Regions from separate parts of the Desulfocicer niacini genome, predicted to be linked through region 2. Evidence: predicted binding sites of a transcription regulator. Region 2 holds the regulator's gene; each other region holds the start of a gene.

Region 1 (10,221 bases), on a different contig from region 2:
GGACGGTAAACACATTGGCTTTATCAATACCGGGAAGCGGAGGCACAAAGGGCTTGGAACCTGTGCTGATAAGCAGTTTGCCATAGGAGAGGCGCTCACCATCGTCAAAGACAACCTCCTTTTTGGCTCGGTCTATATTTGCAACATTTCTTTGCAGAATTTCAATACCCTGATCGATAAAACCCTGGTCAGGGATCAAATTCTTGTCAACCTGGCCCATAATTCCGTAGATGTAGGGAATGCCGCAGGGTATAGGTGTATTGACAACATTTCTGATAAGGGTAACTGTTTTTTCTGCTGCTCTTTTCTTCAAGGTTATGGCTGCCATCAATCCCGCTGCCGAACCACCAATAATAACTACATCGCTTCGCATGTTTTAGTTTTCCTTTTTTGGGATATATCCACAAATAACGGTTATTGTTTTTAAGATAACATCTGCTTCCTTATGTCCACATGGGCACAACGAATATTGAAACTTTAATCATTTCAAATACCTGGTCGGGACTTCATATAAAACTTTAAAACTGGGATACTGCAGTAAGCAATATACATACCGAATGCTTTAAAATAAATAAAAAAATATTTCACAAACGTATAACCAACTGAAATAGAAAGACATAGAAAGACATAGAAATCACAACACTCATTGAGCTCTCTTTTGTTTAAATCTTTGTTTGTTAATCACATGTCAAATCACACATTAACAAGTGTTCAATTTTTAAACAATTCTTCCCCGGATGAGCGATGCTGTGATCAAGCCGCAATATGGTCTTCAGAAAAAACTTTTATCCAAAATTTTTCTTCTTTACAGGCAAATTTTATGTTGATATGGAAATGAGCATTAGCTCGCATTGTATGGCAAAACAAAGCAACTTCCGAATTCATAATCAAAGATTCCTGCATCGCCATCAATCACAGTGTGCTTAATCACATTACCGTATTTCAAACAGGGAGACAGCATGAAAAAAAATCTGGCACTATTTATGGTCGTTCAATTTCTGGCATTTCTTTTTATCATCTCATCTTTTGCAAATCCTGAAATTCCAAAAAAGAAACAGACAACGCTGGGAAAATATATCACCGCACAAAAAGCCTATGAACAATACACGAAAAGCCCGGACACGATCCAAATCCTGGATGTTCGAACGCCGTGTGAATATGCCTTTGTTGGCCATGCCCCCATGGCGGTAAACATTCCCCTAAAATTCCTTAAACCGGGCCTGACAGAAGACAACAAATTAATAATGCCTGACAACGAAAATTTTGTTGCCGAGGTGGAAGCAAAATTTAAAAAAACCGACACCATATTTGTAACATGCCGTTCCGGAGGAAGAAGTGCGGCATGTATCAACAAACTGGCCCTGGCAGGCTTTATAAATGTCCATAATATCATTGACGGCTTTGAAGGCGACAAGGACGACAAAGGGTATCGAACCGTTAACGGTTGGAAGAATTCCGGTGCTCCCTGGACATACAAAATTGATCCAACACTGGCGTACAGACCTTAAAAAATAAAAAAGATCTCCTCAACCCAAAGGGTATGGAGATCTTTACAAGAAACAGATCCGACCCGGGACATTCAGTCCGGTCGGATCCGTCATGGTTATGGTACGAACGCATCCCCTATTTTGCCTGTTCCTCGGCACGCAAATCTTTTCTCAAAACTTTGCCCACATTGGACTTGGGCAACGCCTCCCTAAACTCTACCTCCACTGGCAATTTATATTTGGCAAGCTTTGTGGCACAATAATCTATCACTTCCCGGGCAGTCATTTCCTGGCCCTGCTTGAGAATAACAAAGGCTTTTATCGCCTCTCCACGCTTGGGATGGGGAATGCCGATGGTGCAGGCCTCCAGGATTTTGGGATGTTCGAACAGGACTTCGTCAATATCCCGTGGATACACATTATATCCTCCGGAAAGAATCATGTCTTTAATCCGATCAACAATATAAAAATATCCGTCCTCATCCATGGTGGCAACATCACCGGTTAAGAGGAACCCATCCTCGGTGATGGTTTCCTTGGTGGCATCGGGTCTGCCAAGATACCCTTTCATGACCTGGGGACCCCGGATGAGTAATTCCCCGGATTCGCCCAAAGGCACTTCTTTGGTCTTATCGTCAAGATCCATAATTTTAGCTTCCGTATTGGAAATGGGAATACCGATACTGCCCTGTTTCCGGGTGCCATGGAAGGGATTTACAAAGGCAACTGGGGTCGATTCCGTTAATCCGAACCCCTCCACAATAATGGAGCCTGTTTTTTGCTGAAAATTGGTGATCACATCCAGGGGCAGGGGCGCACTTCCGGAAAAGCATCCCTTAATTGAAGTTAAATCTGTTTTATCCATATCCGGGTGATCCAGCATACCGATATACATGGTGGGAACCAGGGGGGCAAAGGTGACCTTGAACTTGCTGATGGATTCAAGCAATGGTTCCGGCTGGGGTTTGGGAACCAGGACGTTGGTCCAGGCCATGCGAATGGCCAGGTTCATGGAGACGGACATGCCAAACACATGAAAGAAAGGAAGGGCTCCCAGCATGACTTCAGCCCCTTCATCAAACCCGGGAAACCAGGCTTCCAATTGCTGAACCTGGTATGAAAGGTTTCTGTGGGTGAGCATGACGCCTTTGGACACGCCCGTGGTGCCCCCGGTGTACTGGTACATGGCCACATCATCCATTGTGACATCCGCCTGGCTGTAATCCGGGGCACATCCGGCAATAAAATCTTTGAATTTATACAGATTTTTTGCAGGGGACACATCGGCTGCCAACCCTCTTTTTTTAGCAACCAGAGGAAACAAAAGACGTTTCGCAAAGGGCAGATAATCCCCAATGGACGTGTAAACAATGCTTTTTATACTGGTTTTTTCTCTGAGTTTAACCATCCGGGCAGCCAGAAGGTCAAGGGTAATTAAAAATTTAGAGTTTGAATCTGTAAACTGATGTTCAAGTTCCCTGTCGGAATAAAGCGGATTGTTGAACACGGCAATTGCACCGATTCTAAGCGTGGCATAATAGGCCACCACGCAGGGAATGACATTGGGAAGCAGGATGGCTACGCTGTCTCCTTTCTGTATCCCCTCTTCCTTAAGTCCGGCTGCAAACGTTGCCACCATTTCACTGAGTTCCGTAAAGGTCAGGGTATACCCCTGGAAATTCAGGGCCGGGGTGTCCGGGAATTTTTTTGTGGATGCTTCAAGGTATTGGGGAATAAAGATATCCTTGAATTCTATATTATCTGGAACCCCCTTATCATAGGACTTTAGCCAGTTTTTTTGGGAATACACACTTTGCTCAGACAACTTCATCTCCTTTCTTCGCTTCACGGTTAAAAGAGAGGCCTCTGCTGGATTTCAGATCTTTATAAATTGAAGACAAAGGTAATGTCCCTACGTAACGGGCTTATATCCATTTATTCCTGATAACGGATACAGCACGGATATGAACACCATCAAAAGTGCAGCAACACAAGCCTGAAACAGCTCACCCAGAAATCAGCCAAAAGATTTAATCTTCAAGTGATAAAGGTAAAAGCAGATTACTGTCAAGAAAAAAAAACAAATAAGCAAACATTGTTCACTCATTTAAATGAAGCTCTTCTTCAAGGTGTTTTTTTATTCTCAATTCAGAGGTGTGAAGCAATGTCCACGTTTTTGATGTTCCTAAAAATGGAGGAGGAGCCAGGCGTACCTTATTCCTTTATCCATAATATTTTGGGTTCGCATCGGGTTTGCCGGCACAGGCCCTTTAAAATCGATTCAAAAGTTCCCACCACATCCGCAGATCATTGAATTCATCGTGACACGCCTTTGTCGGTGAGCTGGCCACCTCACTATTCCATGCTTCAACAAACTCATCAGAATTAAATTTAAACCCATTCTTTTCAAGAATCCTGTGAATTGCATCGTAACTCTCACACCGATTCAGTGTATCCCTGATTCCATGATTTTCTGGAATTGAATGAATAAATCGCCTTGCATCATTTACCGACATCGTCTTATCTCCTTTACTCCAGAGTCATAAGTTCTCATAACTTGTTCAAATCATTATCGCCAACAACATGAGTTGTCATAGTTCAAGCTTAATAATTTCATAGAGTTCAGCAATATCAGCACAAAACGTGCAGAGAACTTATGGCTGTAGAACCCTTTATAAATACGCACCCTGTTGACACTGCTGACAATCCATTGATTTGCACACAGGATGCCGCCCTGCAAGATTGATCAAAATCATATTTCAACAGTCTGATATTAATACAAATAGATTACCATACCTTCAAAAACAAAAAACATAACACTTAAAAAAATTAATTACAATTTTGAGACTAAACATATAAATACTTTCAATTTTGGAGTGAAATTCAAAAATTTTTATCCTGCATTCACGCCCCATTTCTGAACTCAAAAACAATTCTGCTATATGCAAGTAAGGAGAGTTGGGTTATGAGCATCGACAATTAAATACTGGTCCAATTTTTGCTTATCATGTCAGAAATGGGGCCTGCGCAAATACATGGACACCCGTCACAGTTGGCGGAGGAATGGAGTCAAGCTTGTGTTGTGACCACTCTCAAATAAGAAGAAGAGGCAATAAAAAACGCATCAAAGTTCAAAGGGAGAAAAATACAGTGAAAAACACCGCCCCCGGCCATTTAGAAACGCAGCCAAGGGTAAAAAAAACAACCTCCCAGAGGGCTAAAATGGAAGAAAGTTTTCCCCATTGTCAATTCAGCCTGTGCAATGTACCGCCGTGGGTTGTTGGTTCCAGAGCCTTTAATGACAACCCACAGCAGCTGCATATTCAAGGCGTTCGGACCACCCATTCTCATTTTTTCAACCAACTGGATCAATTATCAACCTGGGAGGAAAGGGCCAGGATATTTCAAGATTACATGGAAGTTGCCTTTCATCTTCACCAATGGCGCAAAGCAGATGCACCTAATGATCATGTCAGTCTCAAACACAGTTATCTTAGATTTCTCCGGGGATGGCTGTTCAATGCAAGTTCCGTTGAAGGCGCTGTGATAAAGGGATGGGTGGAAAGCCGAATGGGGCTGCAACCCACCTATCATCGCGGTCATATTCCGGGAAAGAACAGCGAGAAATATTTTGCTTACTTGACAGACCGCATGGAGGCGGCTGCACGCACCAATGCCATCTTTTCACAACTGGATCTTCTCTATGAGTTTGTACAGTACGAGATGGAACGTCGAGATTCCAGCCTCACCCACATCACCCTGTTCAGGGGCATTTACGATTTTGATGAACATGAAATACTTGTACAAAAGGATGATCGAAGGGCCGTGGTCCGTCTCAACAGCCTAAATTCGTTTACCCACGATTTTGAACGGGCATGGGAGTTTGGCACCTTTGTGTTCGAAGCAAAGGTGCCGGTTTCAAAAATATTCTTTGACGGCTCATTTCTCCACGCAGGGATTCTAAGGGGAGAAGAGGAAGTACTGGTCATCGGTGGAATCTATGACATCACAAGACGGTTGGTATAACGTTCATATCCTGACAAATAATGAAGTTTCTTAACGCCTGGCAAGGCAAAAGGGCTGATCGCCTTTGGATCCGAATGGACCGGATCGGGTGACCGTTGGGAGCTCTGCTGTCAACATTTTCATATAAAAAACTCGATAATCCAATTATTTATCTGTCATACAGATAACCATGGGAGATAAGGGATCTGTAATCTAAATGAAAAACATTGAAGCACTTGACTGGGAGGAAGTTATAGACAAGGCAAAGGCAGCATTCATGGGGGTTGCCCTGGGAGATGCCCTGGGTGCCACCACAGAATTCATGACCTCCCGAGAAATTAAAGTTAAATTTGGCGTACACAAGCAGATTATCGGAAAAGGATGGCTTTATCTCAAACCCGGCCAAGTGACCGACGATACTGAGATGTCCATCTGGATGGGGCGGGCCATTCAAAATTCCGGCGGGTGGAATTTATCAGCCATTGCTGAAGGCTTTGCCCACTGGATGAGAAGTCGCCCGATTGACATCGGCTCCACCTGTTCCAGGGGCATCAAGAACTACATTGTACATAACCGTCTTGAGGTCCCGCCAAGCCCATGGGATGCAGGTAACGGTGCCTTGATGCGCATGGTTCCCGTTGCCCTTTACAGCCTGGGGGATAAAGAAATCCTTGCTCGCTATGCCGTGGAACAGGCACACCTTACCCACAACAATCCCCTGTCCGATGCGGCATGTATATTTTTTGGCCATCTAGTTCATCGTGCCATTATGGGGGCCACACGGAACCAGCTTCGTGACCTTGTCGACAAGTTTATCATGGCACACCCAAAATTTCGCTATCATCCCTATCCCCAAAACAGCTCTGCCTATGTTGTGGATACCGTGCAGACCGTATTTCATTTTCTATTTTCAACACAAACCTTTGAAGAGTGCCTTGTGGGTACCGTGAACCAGGGAGGGGATGCAGACACCACCGGGGCCCTGGCCGGCATGCTTGCCGGTGCACTTTACGGGGGCCGTCAAATACCCAAACGCTGGTTGAAATGCCTGGACCCCAAGGTCTCTTCCGAGGTTCCTCTACTGGCAGAACACCTTGTAAACCACTCTCCTCTGGCCCGGATACAATGACTGGCTTATGCACAGCATAGCTCGGAAAATTGTGGCGCAATAATGAGGAATGTGCCATACAAAAAAGTAGATTTTCTGGATGGACTCAGTGACTGGGGCAGTCGCCTTTTTGATGCCCTGATTTTCCTGTCCGACGGAATCAGTTATAAGGGGGCGCATTCCCATTTTCCCGGTTGGATGCTTAATCAGAGAGGGGTCAGGCTTGCGTTATTGGCATTATCGGTGGTTTTTGCGTTTGCACAGGCTGTGGTCGATAACGTCAATAACACAAACCTGACCCCGTTGGCCCCACCAACTATGACAAAAAAACCATATTGTGATCAAACCGGGAAAATGGGAATGCGCCCGTTATAAGGCCTATCTCATTGTATGAAGTGAAAAACGGTATTGATTGACACAGTGGCGATTCTGTCAAAAAACAAGGTTCATGTCGCATTTGGGGGTCTTGTTTTTTATCGAGGGTGCTGATTGATAAGGGGGGTGCATGCTGTGACCAACCCCAAATTATAACTTATTCATGGTGATATCATAGATACAAAACTCACAAGATTATACTTTCGACAATTTCGATTGCTTTTAATCGCCGTATTTATGTTGATTGGACTCGTACCACTGATATCCTTCGGATATATAGGGATATCCCAAGGGAAACAAATGATTAAGGAAAAAGCAGCTTCGTATTTAATGAATTTATCTAAAAGGAACGCAGAATCTATCAAGCAGTTCATGATAGAACGGGTGAATGATATTAATCTGCTGAGTAATATTTTAGATGTTTCAGACTCAAACTTCGAGTATCATATTAACCAAATAAAAAATGATCCACGCAGACCATATATTGATTTTTTTATTTTAAGCCAGTCCGGAAAGTTGATATTCAATTCAAGAGGAGGACTCATTGATTCCAAAATTCTGGAAACATCCAGTGAGCCCACTTTGTCATGGAAGGGTGTTCGAATACAAAAAAAAATTAAAGTTTTAGGCAAAGACAAATCAAATCCAGTATTAATGTTATCCAAAAAACTAACGAGCCAGAATGGAAATGATCCAAAATATCTCTATACCTTGGTTGATTTCAGGTTCATTGATGCACTATTAAAGGAAAATAATATAGAAAATACTGGTGAGGTATACCTGGTCAACGAAGAGGGGTTGTTTTTATCTACTTCCCGATTCGGAGCCAAAGCCCTTCAAAGCAAGATTTCAATCCAGGAGATACCATTAAATAGCAAGTTGTCTGCCCATCAATCAATTGATTACCGTGGGGAAACCGTCTTGCAATCACGACAAAGGATACCTCCTTTCAACTGGATTGTTGTTGCTGATCAGGATATGGTTGAGATATTAAATCGTATTAAGGAACTTGAAAAAAAAGCACTGATTTATGCTTCCATAACTGGATGTGTTGTGTTTTTTTTGGCTTTTTTTATATCAACGGCTATAGCAAACATGCTGAAAGGAAAATATCAGCGTGAAAAAGAAATGGAATTTCAACTCATTCAAAATGAGAAGCTGGCATCTTTGGGGTTACTAACTTCCGGGCTTGCCCACGAATTAAATACGCCTTTGGCAAATGCCTTACTTTATACTCAAATTGCCCTTGAAGAGCTGGAGGAGGAGGATCTCAATAAAAATAGCATCTGCCAGCATCTGTCAACCGTGATTGATGAGGTTAAACAGGGAAGCAGCGTTATAAAAAATCTTTTATACTTTTCAAGGCACACTCACAGTGATTCCCCAACAGTTGACTGCAATAAATTATTGGTTAAATTGATGGAAATTACCATTCCTCACTGCGATTCAAAAAATATCCATGTGGAAATGGAATTGGAAAATGACATACCTGATGTCATAGCGAATGCCAGTACCTTACAATCAATATTAACGAATCTGGTTGCAAATGCTGTTGAAGCAATGCCTGATGGCGGCAATCTTAAATTGAAAACTCGCTTTATCCCGGTACTGAAAATGGTTAAAATTGAAGTGACCGATTCCGGCAGTGGGATTCCTGAAGAAGACATTTCAAACATATTCGCCCCTTTTTATTCAACTAAAAAACCAGGAGAAGGCACTGGTTTAGGTCTATTTGTCAGCTATGAAATGGCAAGAAAATTGGGCGGTGATTTAAAAGTCGTAAGCTCAACCCCCAATAACTCAAAACAGTCGGGTACAAGTTTTACGCTTGAACTGCCTATAGAGGATTAATGATAAAATGCCTGCGTTCAAAATATTAATTGTTGAAGATGATGTTAACTTGAACCGAGGATTGGTGCATGTCATCAAAAAGCAGGGGTATGAAACAGCTTCTGCAGAATCTGGAGAACAAGCCCTTCAATGCATAAAAGAAAAATCATTTGACCTGATCATTTCAGATTTCAAGCTGCCTGGTATTGATGGCAAACAGGTTTTAAAAGCGGCAAAAAGGTATGATTCAAGCATCCTGTTTATTATGATCACAGCTTACGGAACGGTGGATACAGCTGTTTCTGCCATGAAAGAAGGTGCTGACGATTATATTATGAAACCATTTGATATGGACGAATTCAAGCTTGTCGTAAAAAAAACATTGGAAAAAAAAGCATTACTCGTTGATAATGCCCGATTAAAAAGTCAATTACACAAGAAAAACACCTTTGATAATATAATAGGGGCAAGCCCATCCATGGTGGATGTTTTTAAGAGCATTCACCATGTAAAAAACTCTAAAACAACCGTTCTGATTCGTGGAGAAACCGGAACCGGAAAAGATCTGGTAGCAAGGGCGATACACTATAATGGAGACCGGACTTCAAAACCATATATACCTGTTAATTGCGCAGCATTAAATGAAAATTTAATGACCAGTGAACTGTTTGGCCACGTGAAAGGTGCATATACCGGTGCCGTATCAGATAAACGTGGCGTTTTTGAAGCAGCTGATGGTGGGACTCTGTTTCTCGATGAAATTGGTGATATTGGCAAAGGCTTGCAGCAGGCACTTCTGAGAGCTATTGAAACCGGAGAAATTCAGCCAGTAGGATCGTTTAAACGAAAAATTGTCCGGGTCCGAATTATCGCTGCTACCAACAGAAATCTTGAGGAGATGATTGAGAAAGAAGTCTTCAGAGAAGACCTGTACTACAGACTCAATGTCGTAACTGTTAATTTACCGCCTTTGCGTGAACGTACAGGTGACATTGAGTTATTGGCCTTCCATTTTTTAAAACAGTATGCTGCTCAAAATAAAAAACAGATTAATAAAATATCTTCCGGTGCGCTAAAATTGCTGGAAAATTATTCCTGGCCCGGCAATGTGAGAGAACTGGAAAACATCATTGAAAGAGCCACTTTATTCGAAGAGGATTCTATTCTTTCTGTTCAAAGTCTTCCGAATATTTTGAAACAAACAGCCTCAAAAAAACCACGTAGGAATATTAACTCCCTGGATCACATGAGCAAAAATCATATTCAGGATGTATTGGAAACCACCGGTGGCAATAAAACCCAGGCATCTAAAATCTTAGGCATTGATCGCTCCACTCTCTATCGGATTATAAAACGCTTTAAAATTCAATAGATCCCACCTGCTATTCCATTGATGCAATCTGCCCCTTCGTTGCA
Region 2 (10,221 bases):
CTTCATCCAGAGTGCCCCGTATTTCTGCAATGCGGCCATCCATCATATCTGACGGGGCCACCATGTCGGCACCGGCCTTGACGTGGGACAGGGCCGTTCGGGCCAGCAGATCCAGGGTGGCATCATTGTCCACCTTTCCCTTTTCCACCATGCCGCAGTGTCCGTGGTCGGTGTACTGGCATAGGCACACATCTGTAAGTATGGTCATGTCCGGAAGCGCGTCTTTAACGGTTTTAATGGCTTTCTGAACGATGCCGTCCTTTGCATAGGCCTGGGTTCCCAGGGGGTCTTTGCTGCCGGGCAGTCCAAAGAGCATCACTGCGGGGATGTTTAAATCCGCCGCTTCTTTGACCACCTTTACAAGGTTGTCACACGAGAGATGAAACTGACCGGGCAGGGGGGCAATGGGCGTTTTTATGCCCTTGCCCTCCACGGCAAACAGGGGCAGTATGAAATCATCCACGGAAAGACTGGTTTCCCGGATCATTCGTCTGAAAGATTCTTTTTCCCTTAATCTTCTGGGTCTGTAATCAGGAAACAGCATGGTCAGCTCTCCTTTTTCAAGTCTTCGGCGGTTTTTTTGATCTCTTCATCGGTGAGGTAACAGGCGGGATCTTCATCCCAGGGATCACCCTTGATGGACTCGGCCCGGGCCCTGAAATTGCCGGCGCATATGGGAAGCCATCGACACTCTTTACACCGGCCACCCACATGATTTTTCTTGTCTTTCATTTTCATGAGAAATTCATTGGTGGAGTCGGTCCAGATTTCGGAAAAGGGACGGTCTTTGATGTTACCAAGGCTTTTTTCCCGCCAGAACTGATCGGGGTGGACCTCGCCGTCCCAGCTGACGCAGCCAAAGCCCCTGCCGGAATTGTTCCCTTCATTCATCTGCAGAAGCTCCAACACCTCGGCTGCCCGCTTCGGGTCTTCATCAAGCAGTTTCATGTACAGATAGGGGCCATCGGCGTGGTTGTCCACGGTGAGAATTTCCTTGGGTTTGTTTCTGTTATGGAGATCCCGGGTTCTTTCCATGATCAGATCCAGGGTGTCTCTGGTTTCCTGGTGATTTAGATCTTCCTTGGCAATCTCAGATCCCCGACCGGAGTACACCAGATGATAAAAACAGGCCCGGGGGATATCCATTTTTTCAAGCAGATCAAATATACCTGGAATTTCATGGACGTTTCGTTTGTTGATGGTGAACCGAAGCCCAACTTTTATGCCTGCTGCCTGGCAGTTTTTAATACCCTGCATGGCTTTCTTAAAGGCCCCCTTAAGTCCCCTGAATTTATCGTGGGTTTCTTCCAGACCATCCAGACTGATGCCCACATAGGAGAGACCGATCTCCTTCAGCACTTTCGCCTTTTCTGCGGTGATGAGGGTGCCGTTGGTGGAAATTACGGCCCGCATGCCTTTCTTTACGGCATATTCGGCATACTCAGCAAGGCGGGGGTGGACCAGAGGTTCTCCGCCGGAAAACAGGATTACGGGTACCCCGAAGTCAGCCAGGTCATCAATCATTTTAAGGCTTTGTTCGTGGTTAAGTTCGTTGTCATAGGAGATGTCTTCGGATTGTGCATAACAGTGTACGCACCTTAAATTACAGCGTCGGGTCATGTTCCATACCACCACCGGCTTTTTATCTGCAGAGAACTGAAGCAGATGGGAGGGCAACTGCCCCGATTGACGGGAGTAACGCAGGGTATCCGAAGGTTCCACAGTGGCGCAGTACAGCTTTGAAATTCCAATCATGATGATATCTCTTTTCTGATAAGGTTTTCCAGAAAATTTTCATGTTCCACCAATGCCTGCCTGGAAATGAAAAATCTGTTTTTGTCGGATTTCTGGCGAATAAGGCTCAGTCCATCGTGAAAATCATTATAAAGTTTGGCCATGATTTCCTCGGATGCTATGTCATGTAAAATCAACTGTTCCATGAGAAAATCTATGGCGTCTTCCTCAAAAATAATATTCAGATCGTGTTTTTTGAAAAAGTTTAATTCTATCTCTTTAACGGAATCGTAATGGATTTTTATCTGTCCCACAGCTTTGCCAAGTTCTGTGATGTGACGGCAGAAGTATTCGGCCACCAAGGCATTGCGCTGGGGGTTCAAGGCAATGCCGTGCTCTTTTGAGAGGGTTTCCTGATTTCGGGTTAGGTAGGATTCAATGAAGGCCTTTTCCCTGTTTCGGGCCGTCTCGTGGGCAAGGTCAAATGCGGTCCTGTGTCCAGGGGAGATACATTTTTCAAGGTAGGTTTCCGGGGCAGATATCACTTCTGGTGTGATGGTGAAACGGGTGACTCCAGAAGTGGGCAGGGCTTCTTCAAAGGGGATCAGTGATTCTTCAAGAACACTTACAAGGCCTCTGGCCCCGGTGTTTTCCCGGAAGGCCAGTTCTGCAAATTTTTCCAGGGCCTCCTCGGTGAAAACAGCTTCAATGCCATAGGCGGCAAAGTCCAGACGTTTACCAAGGATGACGGGATTGTTGGGCATTCTTAAAATTTCGTAGAGATCTTTCCGAGTGAGAGATTCCAGTACCGATCGCACCGGCAGTCGTCCGATGAATTCAGATTCAAATCCAAATTTGAGCAGGTCTTCGGTTTTAAGGGCATTTAAGAGTTCATTTTCCGGAATATCCCGGGACAGCTCAGCTCCGAACCCGATGGCCTGGCTGGAAATGCGTTTCTGTACAATCTCCGACAGCCCGGAAAAGGCCCCGCTGACAATAAAGAGGATGTTGGCGGTGTTGACACTTTTTTTGGTGCGTTTGCCGGTTTTCTGAAAACTGTCCAGTTCCTGCATCATGGACACCGGATCATGCGGAACTTTAAGGTTAACATCGGTTTCTTCCATGGGTTTTAGGAGCGCCCGCTGGACCCCGGCCCGGGAGATGTCTGCCCCGTGCAGGTGGCGGGAGGCGGCAATCTTGTCAATTTCATCGATATAGACAATGCCGTACTGGGCCAGCTCAATGTCGTCATCGGCTTCTTTGACTAGATCCCGGATGAGATCTTCCACATCACCGCCTACATAGCCGGTTTCTGAAAATTTTGTGGCATCTCCCTTGACAAAGGGCACCCCGATCTTTCTGGCAATGAGTTTGATAAGATAGGTTTTTCCCACCCCGGTGGGGCCCAGCATAAGAATATTGGCTTTGATGTTTCCGGTGATACTGCCATTGGATTCCGGATGCCTATTTAGGTGACGGATGCGGTTGAAATGGGTGCAGATCTTTGTGGCAAGAACGGATTTGGCACGTCTCTGGCACACCACATACTGATCAAGATAGGAGATTAATTCTGATGGAGTGATGGCAAAATCAAGCACCTGGTCTTTTTTAAAGCCGCTGGATCCCCCGGCTGTTTTATCTTCCTGGGGCAGCATGGACGGGGAAAACACCTTTACTTTTCCACCAAATTTCTTGTTGAGAAATTCGCCAAGTTCTTTTTCTATTTTCCGGGGGTCGGGTGTGTTTTCATGTTTTTCAGTCATAATTGAGTTATTATAATCATAAAAAGGTGTAAATCAAGGTGTAAATCACAACATCGGCCATACGGATGTCAGGTAGATGGCCAAGCTTGCTCTTTTTAAACAAAAAAAGCCACATACATCTAAATGTATGCGGCTCTTTTTTATATGTGGTGCCGAAGGGGAGACTTGAACTCCCACGGGTCGCCCCACACGCCCCTCAAGCGTGCGTGTCTACCTATTCCACCACTTCGGCATAATCCTGAAATCAGTTGTTGCTGTCTGTTGATACCGGTGCTTCTGTCTGAACGGGTGCTGATACGTTCGTCATTATGGTTTTGTTCGCCCGATGTCCCGCTGTGTAGGCAAGGGTCAGGGAAGTCAGCATGAAAATAACGGCAACCCCGGTTGTTATTTTCCCCAGTACCGTTGCCGGTCCGGAACTTCCAAACAGTGTCTGGCTGGACCCACCGCCAAAGGAGGCCCCCATATCGGCGCCTTTTCCTGTCTGGAGTAGAACAATGAGAACCAAAAGAACACTGGCAATTACATGAATTGAGAGAATTACAGTTGTCATAAGTTATCAATCATATTTAATTATTTTAATGAAAGTATCTGCATCAAGACTTGCTCCGCCCACCAGTGCTCCGTCTATATTTTCCCTGGACATAAGGGTTGAGACGTTGTCTGGCTTGACCGAACCACCATATAGTATCCTGGTTGCATTTGCAAGCGTTTTTCCAAAAATATCCGTTATCAAAGAGCGTACATAACAATGGGTGCTTTCAACCTCGTCCGGCGTTGCTACATTGCCGGTTCCAATGGCCCATACGGGCTCGTAGGCAATGACAAGGGCGTTCACCTCATCGGAAGAACGAAACCCTTTTAACCCATTTCGAATCTGTTTGTCAAGCACAGAAAATGTCTTTTCCGCTTTTTTTTCAGCATCGCTTTCTCCGATGCATAAAATGGGAATCAGACCGGCCTGTAAGGCGGCTTTTGTCTTCATTGAAATGTGCTCATCGGTTTCATGGAAGTATTGTCGACGTTCCGAGTGGCCGATGATGACATAGTCAGCACCGGCAGCTTTGATCATATCTGCGGAGACCTCACCTGTGAAGGCACCTTGTTTTTCATAAAACAGGTTCTGGGCGCCTGTTTTAACAGGGCTGCCTGCAAGGCACTGACTCACCAGGGGCAGGGAAAGGAAGGTGGGGGCGATCATGATATCAATATCTTTTACATCCCCGGCCAGCTGTGCCAGTTGGTCTGCACTGGCCACAGCCTCTGGTCCGGTTTTAAACATTTTCCAGTTTCCAGCGATCAATGGTTTTCTGCTCATGTAAATGGTTCCTTTGTTCTTTGTCACGCATGTTCATCTGGTTTTTTAAAAAATTCTGTGAAATCCACGGAGTTATTATGGAATATGTTTTTATTCCCGCCTAGTTTGATCACCTTTGAGGATGCCCGTGGCCTGGGAAATACTTCTTTTACCGTATTGTAAAATAATTTCAGTGGTTTCTATCAAGGGCTTCTCACCTCGGATATCCACGGCCTTCAGCAGGATGGGCAGGTTGACACCTGTCATCACCTCAACTTTTCCCTCTTCCAGAAAGGAATAGCTCAGATTGGAAGGGGTTCCGCCGAACATGTCTGTGAAAATAATGACGCCCTGGTCATCTCTCACTTTTTTAATGCCCTTTTTTATTTTTTTCAGCAGCAGGTCCGGATTTTCCTTGATGTCAATGGAGATGGACATGAGATTATCATATTTGGTACCCATGATAAATTCCACTGTCTCAATAAGGGCTTTTCCCAATCCGGCATGGGTAACCACAAGAAGGCCTGTCATATGTTTGTTATATCCCTGTTAATGTCTCTGTGTGTAATATTAACTGTATTATCTTTCTGGTGCAAATGCTCAAAGAGTTTTCTGGCAATGGCGACGCTTCTGTGTCGTCCCCCTGTGCACCCAATGGCAATGGTCAGGTAGGCCTTGCCCTCTTTTTGATATAGTGGAATCAGAAAATCCAGAAGGGAGATGGTTTTAGAAAGAAATTGTGCGGCTTCTTTCGTGGTCAGTATAAAGGCTCTCACCTCTTTAGATTCACCGTCAAGATGTTTCAAATCCGGATCGAAATAGGGGTTTTTCAAAAACCGCATATCAAAAATCGTGTCCGCTTCCCTGGGTAGCCCATATTTAAAGCCAAAGGAAAGGATATGGATTTTGATCCTGGATTTTATGGAATTGCCTTCCTGGGCCATCTGTGTGATTTTGGCCTTGAGCTGATGAACATTCAGGCTTGTGGTGTCAATGATGCGGTCGGCGGTACTTCTGATGGTGAGCATCTTTTCTTTTTCTGAGCGGATGCTGGTGATGAGGCTTTTGTCATGATCCAGCGGATGGTGACGACGGGTCTGGCTGTATCGAGTCACCAGCACGTCTTCATCGGTCTCCAGGAAGATGGTTTCCGGATGAAATCCGCTTTCACGAAGTTCTTCCATGATACCTGTGTAGTGGGTAAGAAAATTGTTGGCCCGCATGTCCATGACAAAGGCCAATCCGTTGAGTGCCGAAGCTTTCTGGACGGGCAGTTCCAGAAATTTAGGCAAAAGCGCCATGGGCATGTTATCAACGCAGTAAAATCCTGCATCCTCCAGTGCTGCCATGACGGTGCTTTTACCTGAGCCGGAAAGGCCGGTGATAATGTATATTTTTATGTTTTTCACGCCTTTTCTCCCGGAATGGGGGTCGGTGGTTTACCCGCGTGATGTCTGTGATGAAGATCTGGCCGGGCAAAAGATATGGTTTGAAGACTTCTGCCCGGCTTTTATCGTACAATGTTGTCAGAATTCGTCATCCACACCATGGATGACATCAACAATGTCATCCACGGACTGGGATTTCATTAAACAATCCTTGAAATCACTTTGTTTCAGTAGACGGGAAATCTGTGCCAGTACTTTCAGGTGGCTGCCGGTGGAATTCTCCGGTGTAATCAGTAGAAAAAAAATGTGAACCGGTTTGTTGTCCAGGGAGTCAAAATCCACACCGCCACGACTGAGTCCAAATCCCACCACTATGGAATCAATGGCTTTGAGTTTTCCGTGGGGAATGCCGATCCCTCCCCCGATTCCCGTACTGCCAAGCTGCTCCCTCTCCAGCAATACCTTTAATATACTATGACTGTCGGTATGTGCCATGTCGGATACTGCAGCTGCGAGTTCCTCCAGTACGCCTTTTTTGTCATTTGATTTCAGATCGGCAATAATGGCTGATCTGTGAAGAATCTCTGATATTTTCATGTAAAGTTACACCTGAAGTATATAAACAATTAGTTGCGGGGCTGTATTAGTCCCAGGTTTCCATCATTGCGTCGATAAATTACATTTACGCGTTCTGTCCGGGCATTGCTGAACACAAAGAAATTATCATCTCCCGCCGTGAACTGGACCACTGCATCATCCACATCCATGGGTTTTACATTGATGGATTCCACCACCACCTCCGGCCCTGAAACAACTTCCGGTGAAGGAGTGGCAGCTTCAGTATCTGGTATAGCCGGACTGAGAAAGGCAATTTCTTCATCTTTAATACTTTGTTTGTTGCCGGACATGTGCTGTCTGCTTTTTTCTTTGCTCTTTTTGATCTGTCCCCGCAGTTTATCCACTAGGGTATCAATGGAAGAATACATATTTTCAGATGATTCTCTGGCATGGAGTTTCATACGATCACAGATCAGGGTTATTTCAGCAATATGTCTGATTTTTTCAACGGAAAGGACCACATTTGCCTCTGCGGGGCTTTCCAGCATCTTGTCAAAGCGATCCATCTTTTTCTGAACATAGGACTTTAAAGCATCGGAAGGATCAATTCGTTTGAAAGTTACGGCTGTCTGCATAGTGTTACCTCCCTAAAATTGTTTTCGTTTGCTGGATGGAAGAATGCAAAGCATTTCCCTGTATTTTGCCACGGTTCTTCTGGCAATTTCAATGTTGTCCTTTTCCAGTAATTCTGCCAGTTTTTTATCGCTCAACGGGTGCTGTGGATCTTCCGCCGCCACAAGGTCTCTGATTTTTTCCTTGACACTTTCAGAGGCCATGGCCGCACCGTTGGTGCGTTTGATGGAGCTGTTAAAAAAATATTTCAGTTCAAACATCCCCTGGGGGGTGTAGGCATACTTGTTGGTGGTTACACGGCTGATGGTGGATTCGTGCATTTCAATGTCTTCGGCAACATCTTTTAAGATCATGGGTTTAAGATAAGAAACCCCCTTGTCAAAGAAATCCCTTTGGAACTTGATAATGCTTTCCATCACGGCATAGATGGTTTTCTGGCGTTGGTGGATGCTTTTTATCAGCCAAGATGCCGCCTGCATTTTTTCATGGAGATAGGCCTTGGCATCCTTGGGTATTTCTGTGCCGTTGGAGATGGAATCCTTGTAATAGCGGTTGATTTTAAGCTTGGGAAGTCCGTCATCGTTCATGACGATCTTGTAATCATCTCCGTCCTTGTACACATAAATGTCCGGCAGTATATAATGGGGCTCCTCCGAGGAGAATTCCCGGCCGGGCTTGGGTTCCAGGTATTTAATAACATTGACGCAGGAGATGACATTGTCAATGGAGATGTTCAGGGCATTGGCAATTTTCTTGTAGTTTTTATTTTCAAGGTTCTTGATGTGCTCTGAAATAATCCGTTCAAGGATGGGGTTGGTGATTCCCAGTCGTTTGACCTGGATGAGCAGGGCTTCTTTGAGATCCCGGGCGCACACGCCGGGAGGATCAAAGGTTTGCATGGTTTTAAGAAGGGTTTCAACGGCTTCCATTTCAAAATTACCTGTCTGGGCAATTTCTTCAAGGGGAGCACAAAGATAGCCGTCAATGTTAAGGTTGCCAATGATCAGGCTGCCGATCTGCTCTTCCATGGGGGTCGGGCCATTCATGAGAAGCTGCCATTGCAGATGTGCCTCCAGGGTTGTTTTCTGGCTGGTGAATGCCTCGTAGTTGGGGGCCTCTTGATGATCTCTTTCCGTGTGAACGCGACCGGTGGAGTTATATTCATTGATATAACTTTCCCAGTCAATGTCATCGCGGACCTTTTCATCAATGGTGACCTCTTTCATGGGTTCTTCCTGGGCCGGGGACGCTTCTTCCTTGTCCGTCCGTTCGGTCTCTTCGGGCAGTTCTGCCACCACTTCCTCAAGGGCCGGGTTTTCTTCCATTTCCTGCTGTATCATGCCCGCAAGTTCCAGGCGGGACAGTTGAAGCAGTTTAATGGCCTGCTGCAACTGGGGGGTCATCACCAGCTGCTGCGTCAAAGTTAGATTTTGTTGGAGTCCAAGTGCCATATCACAGTTTAAAGTCATCTCCCAGATAGATTTTACGTGCTAACTTGCTTGAGGTGATTTTTTCAGGGGAACCTGATTCAATCACACTTCCCTCATTCATGATATAAGCGGTGTTGCAGACACACAAAGTTTCCCGCACATTGTGGTCGGAAATCAAAATGCCGATGCCTTTTTTTGTCAACTGCACAATGATCTGCTGAATGTCGGCCACAGCCAAGGGGTCAATGCCGGCAAATGGTTCGTCCAGAAGGATAAAAAGTGGGTCTGTGGACAGTACCCTTGCGATTTCAAGCCTTCTACGTTCTCCACCGGACAGTACACTTGCCTTCTGTTCAGCCAGATTTAAAATTCCCAGCTCCTTCATTAGGCCCTCTGCCTTTCCGGTAATATTTATCGGGGGATCGGGCAGGACCTCCAGTACCGCAGTAATGTTTTGTTTAACGGTGAGTTTTCGAAATATGGACGGTTCCTGGGGAAGATACCCGATTCCGTTTCTTGCCCTCATATACATTGGATAGTCTGTAATTTCTTCCCGGTCAAGGAAAACCTTGCCTTCATCCGGTTTAATCAGGCCCACTGCCATGTAAAATGTGGTGGTTTTTCCGGCTCCGTTGGGACCCAGCAGCCCTGTTACCTCACCGTGCTTCACGCATATGTTGACATCTTTAACAACGGTTCTTCCCTTATAAATTTTCACCAGGTGATTTAATGTCAGCTCGGGCATGTTTATTTTTTTCCCGGTCCCTTGGAGGTTGAGTCTGCATCAGCGGAATTAAAGAATGCTTCCACTCGATTTGTGCCCTCACTTTCCACCACCACCCGGCGGGTGTCCTGGTACAGGGTTATTTTTTTACCTGTTACACGGCTGCCGGCAGATATCACCGTGGGTGCGTTGCCGGTTAAAATGATGGTTTGCTCCTCGGGAGTGTAAACGGCTTTGTCCGCCGTTGCTTTTCCATCATTCTGGACCATCTGGACATTTCCCGAGGCAATGAGCTGCTTGATATTGTCAGCACCCGGTGCGGTGGTGTCGGTGGTTTTCCGGTCTTTTTTTTCTGCCTCGGAATAAAGTATCACCTTGACATGATCGGCATGTATGGTGACGTCCAGTCGGGTTGCCACCACATTTCCTTTGAATTCCACCTGGGAATTTGCCTCATCAAATATCATGCTGTCTGAGGTGATGCGAACCTTTTCCTGTCGGGCATCTGTTGTTTTGTCTGCGGCCTGGAGCAGGCAATGGAACTCCGGAAGCATTAACATGGTAATAAGGCCCAGCGCAGTGAAAAATAAGGGTTTGATTTTTATCATTTATAAGCCCTTTGAGTGGATGATGTATTTGTGGTGTTAAGGCAAAATCATAGAACTTATGACGGACGAGTATCTGTCAGGACATG
Region 3 (10,221 bases), on a different contig from region 2:
CACCCGGGTGCACCCCGAAAAGCTCATGGTGTTCGGTTATCAATTCAAACATGATCGTCTGGATAAGGCTCTTCGCCACGTTATGGGAAAAAAACAAAATGCTTGAAACCCCCAAATCCAATACCCATAAAGCCACCCCCCATGGAGCCAAGACCCATGGGTCCAGCAACCATGAACCCAGTACCCAATACCCAGCACCAAACACCCAACATCCATAAATCCGGGAGACCCTACATAAATGAATCCCCTGTTAAAATTTTTTTTTGCTGCCATGATGATCATGGCTCTTATTTTCGGCTATGCCGGCATTTATTTTCCCCTGGAGCACTATGATTTTGAGCGCCTCCATATCTTTTTGTTTAACCTTTGCACCGGCGGTACCATTATTCTTTATTTCACAGAGGGCACCGGACGCCTTTCACCCCGCACCATCTGTTTTCTGGTATTCTCCCTTTTGTATGCTCTGTTTGCCTTTTTAAATATCTATCCCATGGTTATTTTCATCTCCCTTGGCCTGACATCCATTGTGGAGAGCCTCAGAATTGAAAAATTTTCACTTCTTCCCTGGAATTTCTTCTCTTTAAAGGAGTCGGTGTCGGCAAAGTTTCACCAGGCATCTTTGCTGTGTCTGTCCATTGGTCTTCTCATGTCTACGGCGGTGATCATTAACAACGAGTATCTCCATGTGGTCACCATGGAAAAACTGGTGCTCAATACCTTTTTTCTGGGTTTTTCCTTTCCCCTTTCCCTGATTACCCTGTCCGTTATTTTTTCCATGATCCGCCAGAACGGTACCTCCAGAATCGGTATTTTATCCCTGATCTGCTTCTGGACCATCAATCTGGGTGTGATTATTTTTTTTATGTTTATTCTGTTTGAGCGGTTTTATCCCCAGATTGCCGTGACCCTGGCACTGTTTGTGGCCGTTGTAACGGTGCTGGGTCTTTATGTGCGGTATGGGCAGAAAATGCAGCAAAAGGAATTTCTTTCTTCAGGCGTCGGTTTTCTCATTGTCACGGCCATCTCTGGTATTGTTTATATTTTTTATCAGATGTCTCCGGGATATACCCACGAAGATACCCGATGGCTGCTTAAAATTCATACCTTTGTCTCCCTTTACGGCTGGAATCTGTGCGGCCTAGCCGTGATCTGTCGGTTTCGGGATTTTCCCATCCGGCTTCATTCGGGGCTGGTCATTGCTGTACACTGGCTGACGGCTCTGGTGCTGGCCCCCCTTGGTACAGGTATTGCTTTTATCTCTTTATTTGCGGTGGCCGGCTATATCTTCATCGTGTTTACCCTGTTTTTCAGTAAGGATAAGAGGGGTTTTAATGACGAATATCCAGAGACTTGAAAAATTACTGGCGCTTTTTTCCAAAGAAAATAATGTATTGATCGTTATCAATGCAGACCCCGATGCCATGGCCTGTGCCATGGCTGTGAAACGGCTGCTCTGGAGAAAGGTGACCAGCGTAACCATCACCTATTTTAATGAGATGACTCGCCCGGACAATCTTACCATGATCCGGGTGCTGGATCTGGAGATGATTCACATTAATGAGGTGGATGAAAAGGCCTTTGACCGCTTTGTGGTGGTGGATTCCCAGCCGGATCACCATGAATGCTTTGCCATGTTTGCCTACGATGCCATCATTGATCATCATCCCCTTTCCTGTGATTCCGGGAAATTCAATGATATCCGGCCAGAATATGGTGCCTGCTCTTCCATGATGACGGAGTATTTAAAGTCTGCCGGGGTAAAGCCTTCCCAAAAGCTTGCCACAGGCCTTTTGATGGGGATAAAAACAGACACTGGTGGATTTCGACAGGCTGCCATGGAGGATGTCAGGGCTTTTCAATATCTTTATCAATTTGCCAATACCTGTCTCATGGCCCGCATCGAACAGGCGGAATTCAAGGAGACGGACCTTGAGTTCATCGGGCATGCCATCAAACAGAGAAAAATTATCAATCATCGGGTGTACGCCCACACCGGCAAGATAGAAAATCCAGATCAGTGCGTCATTGTGGCGGATTTTTTTATGCGCATTGAATCTGCCAACTGGAGTATCATTTCTGGTATATATGAAGAAAAACTGGTGATCATCATGCGCAATGACGGTCTGCGCAGGAGTGCCGGAAACACCGTCAAAGATGCTTTTTCCCACATCGGGTCCGCCGGGGGGCATCGTACCATGGCCAGGGTGGAAATTCAGATGACGGAGCTTGAAAAAGAGGTGCTCGAGGATGACATGATCAGCCAGTGGATCATCGACCAGGTGGAAAAACATGCTGGGGTTAAATTTGAATAACGGTCATGCCGGTCAGCCGATACAACGAAGCATGGAAAAGTAGTGCATTGTCATCACTTAATTTTAGGATTTCCGATTTTCAAAGATGCCGTGGTGTAACACTCTGGGGTATGTACAATCCTAAATTTTAGCCTTGACCATGCAGTAGTCCCCCCGAGGGGCAATGGGGCCCGGCCCGGAACCGTAGACGGCTCAATTGGCCGATTCCTATTGCCTCCCGGGGGGGCTCTGCAGAGGTTGCCCAAACGTTTTATTTTCTAATGGAAAGAGACATGTTTGTCTCTCTAAGATTGAGACGATTGTGGCTCTTCTAAGGAGGATCGGCTTAATAAGCTTCCTTGCTATTTTGCCCCCATCCACTATTTAAGGGGGGAAGCGCCTGAAAAGGCATCTCGTGTAAAATCCCCATGCCTGTCTATCCGTCTACTTCTTCACCCTTCATCCCTTTATTTTATTTTACTTTACCTTTATCCATTCATCCAGAGTAAGATGGCACACATGTTGCATAATATATCCATAAAGCTGATAACTATCACTTGGGGTAGACACAGGTGATTATGAGGTTCATGGAGGTACTATTAATGAGACTTGAAGATATAAAAAAAGATTTGAGTATTGTAAATGCTGTTGACTGGGACATGACACCGGAGGAGGCAGTAGCCCTGCATCTGGAATGGGGCCCCCTGCGTGATTTGTCTTATTATAACTCCAGGGATTCCAACAATGAAACCGTTTATTTTGTTATTAATACCTGGAAAGAGCATCCATTGGTGAGTCTGGTCCGGCGCAGGGGGTTTGACTCTGAGGAATTGATCACCTTGAGACTGCCAGAACGCCTGGAAAAAATATTTGTGGAGTCATTTGGACCGCATAAAGGGGTATTTGCCGTGGAAGGTGAAGTCAAGGCCTGGCTGCAGAAGGAGTTGGCCAACTGAGATATCCTGTGACCCCTGTTTCCAGAGTGAGCAAGCCGAATATTTATAATCAGATATAGAAACATCAATAAAAAAAAGGTATGACAGGAACTTTTCTGTCATACCTTTTTTTTATTAGAAAACAAAATTTCCGGGAATCCTCAGCAGAGCCCCCCCCGATGGGCAATAGGAACTGACCAATTGAGCCGTCTACGGTTCCGGGCCGGGACCATTGCCCGTCGGGGGCGGCATGATCGTATTTTCAATATTCGTTGTGTCCGTCAGGACATGGCTGTTTATAGAAAACTGGCAAAAACCCCCTGAGTCTTTAGCTCAGGGGTTGTTGACGAAACTCTGAGAAGCGCCTTATTCTTTGGAAAAGTCTTCTTTTCCAGCGCCGCAGATGGGGCATGTCCAGTCATCGGCAAGATCATCAAAGCTGGTGCCAGCATCCACGCCGTTGTCCGGGTCACCTTCTGCAGGGTCATACACATAACCGCAAAGATCGCATACATACTTGTCCATCAGTTCATCTCCTTAATTAATAAAAGTTTATGGGACTTATCACAACATACAGGGCATATATCTCGTAAATATCCGGTCAATCTTCACCTGTTTTGGCCTGCTCACATGGCATTCGAATGCTACGCAGTCCCAAACAGGCGAATATGGGGTACTATCCAAATATTTACAATACCACTCGAATATTTACTATATATATCATGCCCTTTACTTAATTTCAAAGTTACTTGAACGCTTTTCCGGGCGCAATGCCCATTATTTTCAGGATCACGACCATGGGGCAGAAGCCCGTGAAGGCGGCCTGGAGCATGTTGGCACCGATAAAGGCCGTGAACCACAGCCAGTAAATACTGTGAAAAACACCCATGATTACGCTGAAAAGGATCAGGCTGCCGGCCACGGCAAAAACGATTCTATCAATGTTCATGGCCGTTTCCTCCTTTGACTTTTAGTATTCCATCTCATCTTCGGGTAATACACCTTTAAAAAGTCTGTATGTCCACATCTGGTAGGCAATGACAATGGGAATAAACACCACCACCACAAAGAGCATGATCTTCAGGGTCAGGGGGCTTGAGGATGCATTAAAGGCGGTGAGATGGAACTCCGGATTGAGAAGAGATGGAAAAAGGGTTGGAAACAATCCGATGATGCCAAAAAAAGTGCAGCTGACGATGGTGACAGCCGAGGCACACCACGCTTTGAAATAAGATTCTATAAAGAGGAAGAATCCCACGGAGAGCAGGGCAACCACACTGATGACAATCACCAGAAAGAATGCCGGGGTTTCCAGGTAGTTGAGGTACAAAGAGGTGGCAAATTTGCTGGCAATGAGAAAAATAACCGCCACCGGAATCAGGGCCAGCCAGACTTTTACGGCCACTTTTGCCGCATCCACTTTTAATCGTCCTTTGGTTTTAAGGGCCAGCCAGTTGGCACCATGGAGGACAAAGAGTAAAAGGAAAAGAATCCCACCCAGTAAACCATAAGGGTTTAAAAGTTTGAGAATATTGCCATGGTAAAGTCCCTGGCCGTCAAAGGGAATTCCCCTGAAAATATTGGCAAAGGCTACCCCGAAAAGCAGGGCCGGTGCAAAGCTGCCCACAAAAATGCAGATATCCCAGATTTTCTTCCAGACGGGATGGTCAATCTGTCCCCGGAATTCAAAGGCCACTCCCCGCAGGATCAGGGCAAATAATATCAGAAGAAGGGGGGTGTAAAGGGTGGAGAACATCACTGCATATACCTTGGGAAAAGCGGCAAATGTGACACCACCGGCGGTGATGAGCCAGACTTCATTGCCATCCCAGAAGGGACCGATGGAATTAATCATGGCCCGTTTGTCTGCCTCTGTTTTGCCCAGAAAGGGGTACAGCGTACCCACGCCGAAATCAAATCCGTCCGTCATGAAAAAAACCGCCCACAAAAGGCCCCAAATAAAAAACCATATTGTTTCTAAAACCATAATTTCAACTCCTGTTTTCTTATCTTCATATTAACCGGTAAAAGGATGCGTGTGCGTCTGAAAAACATTATGCATTTTCAGAGACGGGACCTTTTCTGGCATGTTTACCAATGAGATAAAATCCCACCCCGCCCAGCAGGCCGTAAACCAGCATAAAGGCAAGAAGGGAGATCATGACCTGGTACCCCATGACAGGCGATGCTGCATCGGAGGTTCTCATCAGGCCGTAGACGATCCAGGGTTGCCGTCCCACTTCTGCCAGGACCCATCCTGCCTGGATGGCAAGGTAGGGAAGGGGGATTGAATAGAGCATCATGGCAAGAAATTTGGGGGATTCCATGAGTTTATTTCTTCTGGTCCAGCCGTAGATCATCTGGAGTATGAAGATGGTTCCCAGAAGTACCATCAATCGGAATCCGGCAAAGGTAATCCACACCGGGGGCCTTTCATCCTTGGGAAAATCATTGAGTCCCTTGACAACGGAATTGAAATCATGGTGGGAAAGGAAGCTTAAGATGCCGGGGATGGAACCCCATTCCACACGGTTTCTGCTGTTTTCCTCATCGGGAATGGCAAACAATACAATGGGGGCACTGGTCTGGGTTTCCCAGTGGGCTTCCATGGCCGCCAGTTTGGCTGGTTGTACCTCTGCCACATGAACGGCGTGGAGATCGCCCGTCAACGCGACGCCAAAGGAGGCAACCAGGCCGAAGATCAGGGCAATTTTAAAGGATCTTGTGAAAAAATCGATGTGCTGTTTTTTTAACAAATGATAGGCACTGATACCCATCACAAAAAAACCACCCAGCAATACGGCAGACGGAAGGGTGTGGGCGATTTCAAGAAGGCTGAATTTGTTGAACAGTAGTGCAAAGAAGTCGGTCATTTCCGCGCGTCCGTTGCGTATGCTATATCCCACCGGGTGTTGCATGAAGCCGTTGGCAGTTAAGATCCAGACGGCTGAGATATTCCCGCCGATGGCCACCAGCCACATGACTCCTGCATGGGCCTTGGGAGAAAGTTTTTTCCAGCCAAATACCCAGATGCCGATGAAGGTGGATTCCAGAAAAAAGGCCACAGAGGCTTCAATGGCAAGTAAAGATCCGAATACATCTCCCACAAACTCAGAGTAACGGGACCAGTTTGTTCCAAACTGAAATTCCAAGGTGATACCGGTAACCACCCCCACGGCAAAGTTGATGAGAAAAAGTTTGCCCCAGAATTTTGTCATTTTCAGGTAAACTTTATCTCCGGTTCGGACGTACTGGGTTTCCATGTAAGCAATTATGATGGAAAGGCCCAATGTTAAAGGTACAAAAAGAAAATGGAACATGGTTGCAGCGGCAAACTGCAGCCGTGAAAGTAAAACAGGATCCATAATGTCCTCCCAAGTGGTTTAAAACAAAAAAAACCGATACTTTTTTAAATCGAGTGATGATTATATAACTATTATGACGATTCTGGAAGGGAATAATAGCACCTTTTGGGTGAAATTACCGCACCGGTTTTTTTGAGCTTGCCAATAATTTTTGATACTTCCTTGCTGTCCATGTCCAGGGCCTCTGCAATTTCTCCCGGGCGAAGGGGTTTGTCTGCCTTTTTCATTGTTTCAATAATCTTGGCTTCCATGTGTTCTCCTTTTTAAAAAAAATAATTATTGGGGTTTGAGTATAAAATCAGCCACTGGTGCTGAGAACAGGTATGACTATGATAAATTGTTAGATGCAAACTTAAGCAAAGGTCGTGCCATAAGTATCCTGGATCATTTTGGGGCACCTTGGGTGGGGTCAGGCTTGCGTTATAGACGCTTTTGTTTGAAATTTTCTTTATTCAGAGGTAGTTGTCAAAGACATCATAACACAAGCCTGCCCCCGTTGGTCCGCCAATGATGATGAATGCCTCATGTTGTGATCAAGCCCCTTTCTTTATATAAAAACGGGCATGGCAGTAGTGGGTGTACCAACAAGAGTGTCTCATTGAGACATGGGTGTATCGCTTTTGAGGCTGAATGGGCTGGATCGGTTGCCCGTTGGGGCTTCTTCGCATTGTCATGAGAAGGTGCTCAGGTTTCTGCTTTTTATAACTAGTTTTGTTCCAAGACAAACTCACATAAAAGCGCCATAACTCAAGTCTGACCCCATCCCAAAGTGGCCCATGCTGTGACTAAGCATGATTTATCCTTTGTTATTTATCAAGCCCGGTTTACTGAACTCTATGAATGTCTCCCCAGGAAGACTGTAAATTAAAAACAGTCGAGTTCCTTGTTAATATAAAGAACTTGAACATCGCGTTATAACACCTGAGCGGCATTTGTTTGTTTTTGTTGTGTGATGGTACGGATGCTGCATGGCAAATTGCAGGTGACTTTTTTGTGAAACACGGTGCTCAGGTTTATTTGTGTTTCCGAATGTTCTCAAGCAACCAGGCAAAGAAATTTGAACATTGAGTAGTTAATTATTATGGGAGATCTTTTTTTCAATGCTGAAAAAGAAATGTGATCGAAATATTCAAAAAACCCTGAAGCTGGCAGAGGAAATGATTTTGCTGGCACACCAGGGTGATGAGGCGCGGGAGGATATAAGTTGCGGCGTTCTCTACGGCACACTTCTTGACGCCGGGTACAAGTTGAAACGCCTGGCACTGCGGGAAAAGGAGGCTCACATCAATAAAGGCTGGTGGGAAACGCCAGCTGAAAAAAACAGTTAAAATAAATAAAAAAAGTAAAGGATTAAGTTAATGGCAAAGTATAGTTGTGCGGTATGTGGTTATGTTCATGAAGGTGATGCAGCTCCTGAAAAATGTCCCCAGTGTGGCGCTGCCCGGGAGAAGTTCAGTTTAATGGACTCCGGAGAGTTTGTCTGGGCTGACGGGCATGTGGTGGGTGTCGCCAAGGGCGTGGATGAAGAGATTCTTCAGGGGCTCCGGGAAAATTTTGCCGGAGAATGTACCGAAGTCGGCATGTATATTGCTATGAGTCGCCAGGCAGATCGGGAAGGGTATCCTGAAGTTGCAGAAGCCTATAAACGCATTGCCTGGGAAGAGGCCGAACATGCCGCCAAATTTGCAGAACTTTTGGGCGAAGTCCTGGTGGCAGATACAAAGGAAAATCTCATTGCCCGTGTTGCTGCGGAAAATGGTGCCTGCAAAGGGAAAAAAGCCATTGCCGTCCGGGCAAAAGAGCTGGGACTGGATGCCATCCATGACACTGTTCATGAAATGTGCAAGGATGAGGCCCGTCATGGTTTTGCATTCCAGGGACTTTTGAAAAGACATTTTAAATCATAATTTCGGGGTGCAGCTGCCTTTTTAAAAACTGATTATCGTTTGTCAGAGATTAACGATAAAGGGCTCCGTATCCGGTAAAGAAATGGGCGCTGCGTGCATTCCTGATGTCTCAGCGCCCTTTTTGCGAGTTGTTCAACAAAAGCGCCAATAAGGCAAGCCTGACCTCTCTGCAAAGTGGCCCATGCTGTGACCAAGCCCAATGAAAAGTCGGCATGCTTTATTGTCAAGTTTATACTTTTCAGAAACGTTTTTGAAGAATACAGAAATATTGGAAAAAAGTACGGGGGGTGACATGAAAAAACCAGTAATAGAGCTCAGTGAATGTGTCTTATGTGATATTTGTGTGGAAATGTGCCCCGATGTATTTATTAAAAATGACGCCGGGTATATTGAAGTCACAGAATCTGTTTTTACTTGTTCAGAGGAGGATATCAATGATGTCATCAGAAACTGCCGGGGAGACTGCATCTTTTGGGATGAGGGAACTCAAACGCAGAATGCATGAACTGCTTTGCATGTCGGATGAAACCAAGGCCATGGAACAGATTCTTCTCATGGACCCCCGGCGGGCGGTCAATGCATTGTTTACCTATATTCAACATACCACGGAATCCGTGAAATGGCGGGCAGTAAGAGCCATGGGGCGGGTGGTGGCGGCTATGGCAACCGAAAAACCCGAGCAGGCCAGGGTTTTCATGCGTCGCCTGATGTGGAGCCTCAATGATGAATCCGGGGGCATCGGCTGGGGGGCTCCCGAGGCCATGGGGGAAATCATGGCCCGGAATAAAACCCTGGCCCGGGAGTATCGCAATATCCTTGTGTCCTACACAAATCCCCAGGGCAATTATCTGGAATATGAACCCCTCAGACAAGGGGCTGACTGGGCCATGGATCGGGTGAGGGGGGTCTACCCCGATTTTCTTGACCCGTCATTCTAATTTTTGAAATCAGTTTAATCCATTTTCTTCAAAGTTTTTGATCATGATGCTTCCCAGCTCCTGGGACCGGTTTGTGGCGGCCTCAATGGCATTGATCATGGTGGTTCGAAGGCCCCCCTGCTCCAGGGTATGAATACCGGCAATGGCAGTGCCGCCGGGGGAGGTGACCCGATCCTTGAGTTGTCCGGGATGTTCTTTGGATTCCAGAAGCATTTTGGCTGCCCCCAGCACGGTCTGGCTGGATAAGAGCAAAGAATCCTTACGGGACAGGCCCATTTTGACACCGGCATCAGCCATGGCATCGACAATCATGAAAATATAGGCAGGTCCACTGCCGCTTAGGCCTGTGAAGGCGTCCATGAGGGTGTTTTCCTTGATGAATACACTGACACCGACGGAATCAAAAATGGCCTTGGCAAGCTCGATATCCCCGGGGATCACATGTTTTCCTGCGGCAATGGCTGTGGCGCTTTCCTTTACAAAGGCACAGATATTTGGCATTACCCGGATTAGACGCAGTTCTTTTCCAAGGCCTGCTGCAATGGCGGCCAGAGGAACCCCCGCCGCAATGGATATGATGAGTTTGGAGGTGTCAAGCCCGGGGGAGGTTTCTTTAAGCACAGATGCAAGGATCTGGGGCTTGGTGGCATAGATGATGATTTCAGACTGGCTCACCACCTCCATGTTGTCGGTGGTGGTGCGGATACCGTATTTTTGCCTGATTTCCGTCAGGGGTTCTTCCCGGATATCGGAGCAGATGATGTTCTCAGGCTGGGTTGCCTTGG

Evidence for each region. Region 2 encodes sigma-54, which starts transcription at its own class of promoters, with help from an activator protein. Its sites were predicted from a motif close to TNTGGCACANTTTCTGCTNT; they were not measured.
Region 1: a site for sigma-54 is predicted at 4,119-4,138, ahead of ACYQ2M_RS04955 (Nif11-like leader peptide family natural product precursor). Genes of this name have one in related genera too.
Region 3: a site for sigma-54 is predicted at 2,801-2,820, ahead of ACYQ2M_RS12760 (DVU0772 family protein). Genes of this name have one in related genera too.

The regions. Positions count from the first base shown of each region.
Region 1 is NZ_BAAHYK010000007.1:11,647-21,867, reverse strand. It holds gene ACYQ2M_RS04975 (FAD-dependent oxidoreductase) at 1-373, opposite strand, end outside; gene ACYQ2M_RS04970 (hypothetical protein) at 754-885, opposite strand; gene ACYQ2M_RS04965 (rhodanese-like domain-containing protein) at 960-1,508, shown strand; gene ACYQ2M_RS04960 (long-chain-fatty-acid--CoA ligase) at 1,624-3,312, opposite strand; gene ACYQ2M_RS04955 (Nif11-like leader peptide family natural product precursor) at 3,758-4,003, opposite strand; gene ACYQ2M_RS04950 (NAD(+)--dinitrogen-reductase ADP-D-ribosyltransferase) at 4,638-5,513, shown strand; gene draG (ADP-ribosyl-[dinitrogen reductase] hydrolase) at 5,710-6,621, shown strand; gene ACYQ2M_RS04940 (hypothetical protein) at 6,673-6,975, shown strand; gene ACYQ2M_RS04935 (sensor histidine kinase) at 7,276-8,826, shown strand; gene ACYQ2M_RS04930 (sigma-54-dependent transcriptional regulator) at 8,834-10,177, shown strand.
Region 2 is NZ_BAAHYK010000022.1:17,833-28,053, reverse strand. It holds gene hemB (porphobilinogen synthase) at 1-544, opposite strand, end outside; gene ahbC (12,18-didecarboxysiroheme deacetylase) at 547-1,755, opposite strand; gene ACYQ2M_RS13225 (AAA family ATPase) at 1,752-3,497, opposite strand; tRNA gene ACYQ2M_RS13220 (tRNA-Leu) at 3,645-3,729, opposite strand; gene secG (preprotein translocase subunit SecG) at 3,742-4,050, opposite strand; gene tpiA (triose-phosphate isomerase) at 4,057-4,815, opposite strand; gene ACYQ2M_RS13205 (PTS sugar transporter subunit IIA) at 4,906-5,325, opposite strand; gene rapZ (RNase adapter RapZ) at 5,322-6,203, opposite strand; gene ACYQ2M_RS13195 (PTS sugar transporter subunit IIA) at 6,321-6,779, opposite strand; gene hpf (ribosome hibernation-promoting factor, HPF/YfiA family) at 6,809-7,375, opposite strand; gene rpoN (RNA polymerase factor sigma-54) at 7,388-8,824, opposite strand; gene lptB (LPS export ABC transporter ATP-binding protein) at 8,826-9,548, opposite strand; gene ACYQ2M_RS13175 (LptA/OstA family protein) at 9,551-10,135, opposite strand.
Region 3 is NZ_BAAHYK010000021.1:21,812-32,032, reverse strand. It holds gene ACYQ2M_RS12775 (TIGR01777 family oxidoreductase) at 1-106, shown strand, start outside; gene ACYQ2M_RS12770 (hypothetical protein) at 239-1,354, shown strand; gene ACYQ2M_RS12765 (DHH family phosphoesterase) at 1,332-2,312, shown strand; gene ACYQ2M_RS12760 (DVU0772 family protein) at 2,894-3,247, shown strand; gene rd (rubredoxin) at 3,593-3,751, opposite strand; gene ACYQ2M_RS12750 (YgaP family membrane protein) at 3,972-4,175, opposite strand; gene cydB (cytochrome d ubiquinol oxidase subunit II) at 4,197-5,213, opposite strand; gene ACYQ2M_RS12740 (cytochrome ubiquinol oxidase subunit I) at 5,281-6,591, opposite strand; gene ACYQ2M_RS12735 (hypothetical protein) at 6,663-6,842, opposite strand; gene ACYQ2M_RS12730 (hypothetical protein) at 7,692-7,919, shown strand; gene ACYQ2M_RS12725 (NADH peroxidase) at 7,950-8,498, shown strand; gene ACYQ2M_RS12720 (ferredoxin) at 8,698-9,003, shown strand; gene ACYQ2M_RS12715 (DVU0298 family protein) at 8,933-9,436, shown strand; gene proC (pyrroline-5-carboxylate reductase) at 9,446-10,221, opposite strand, start outside.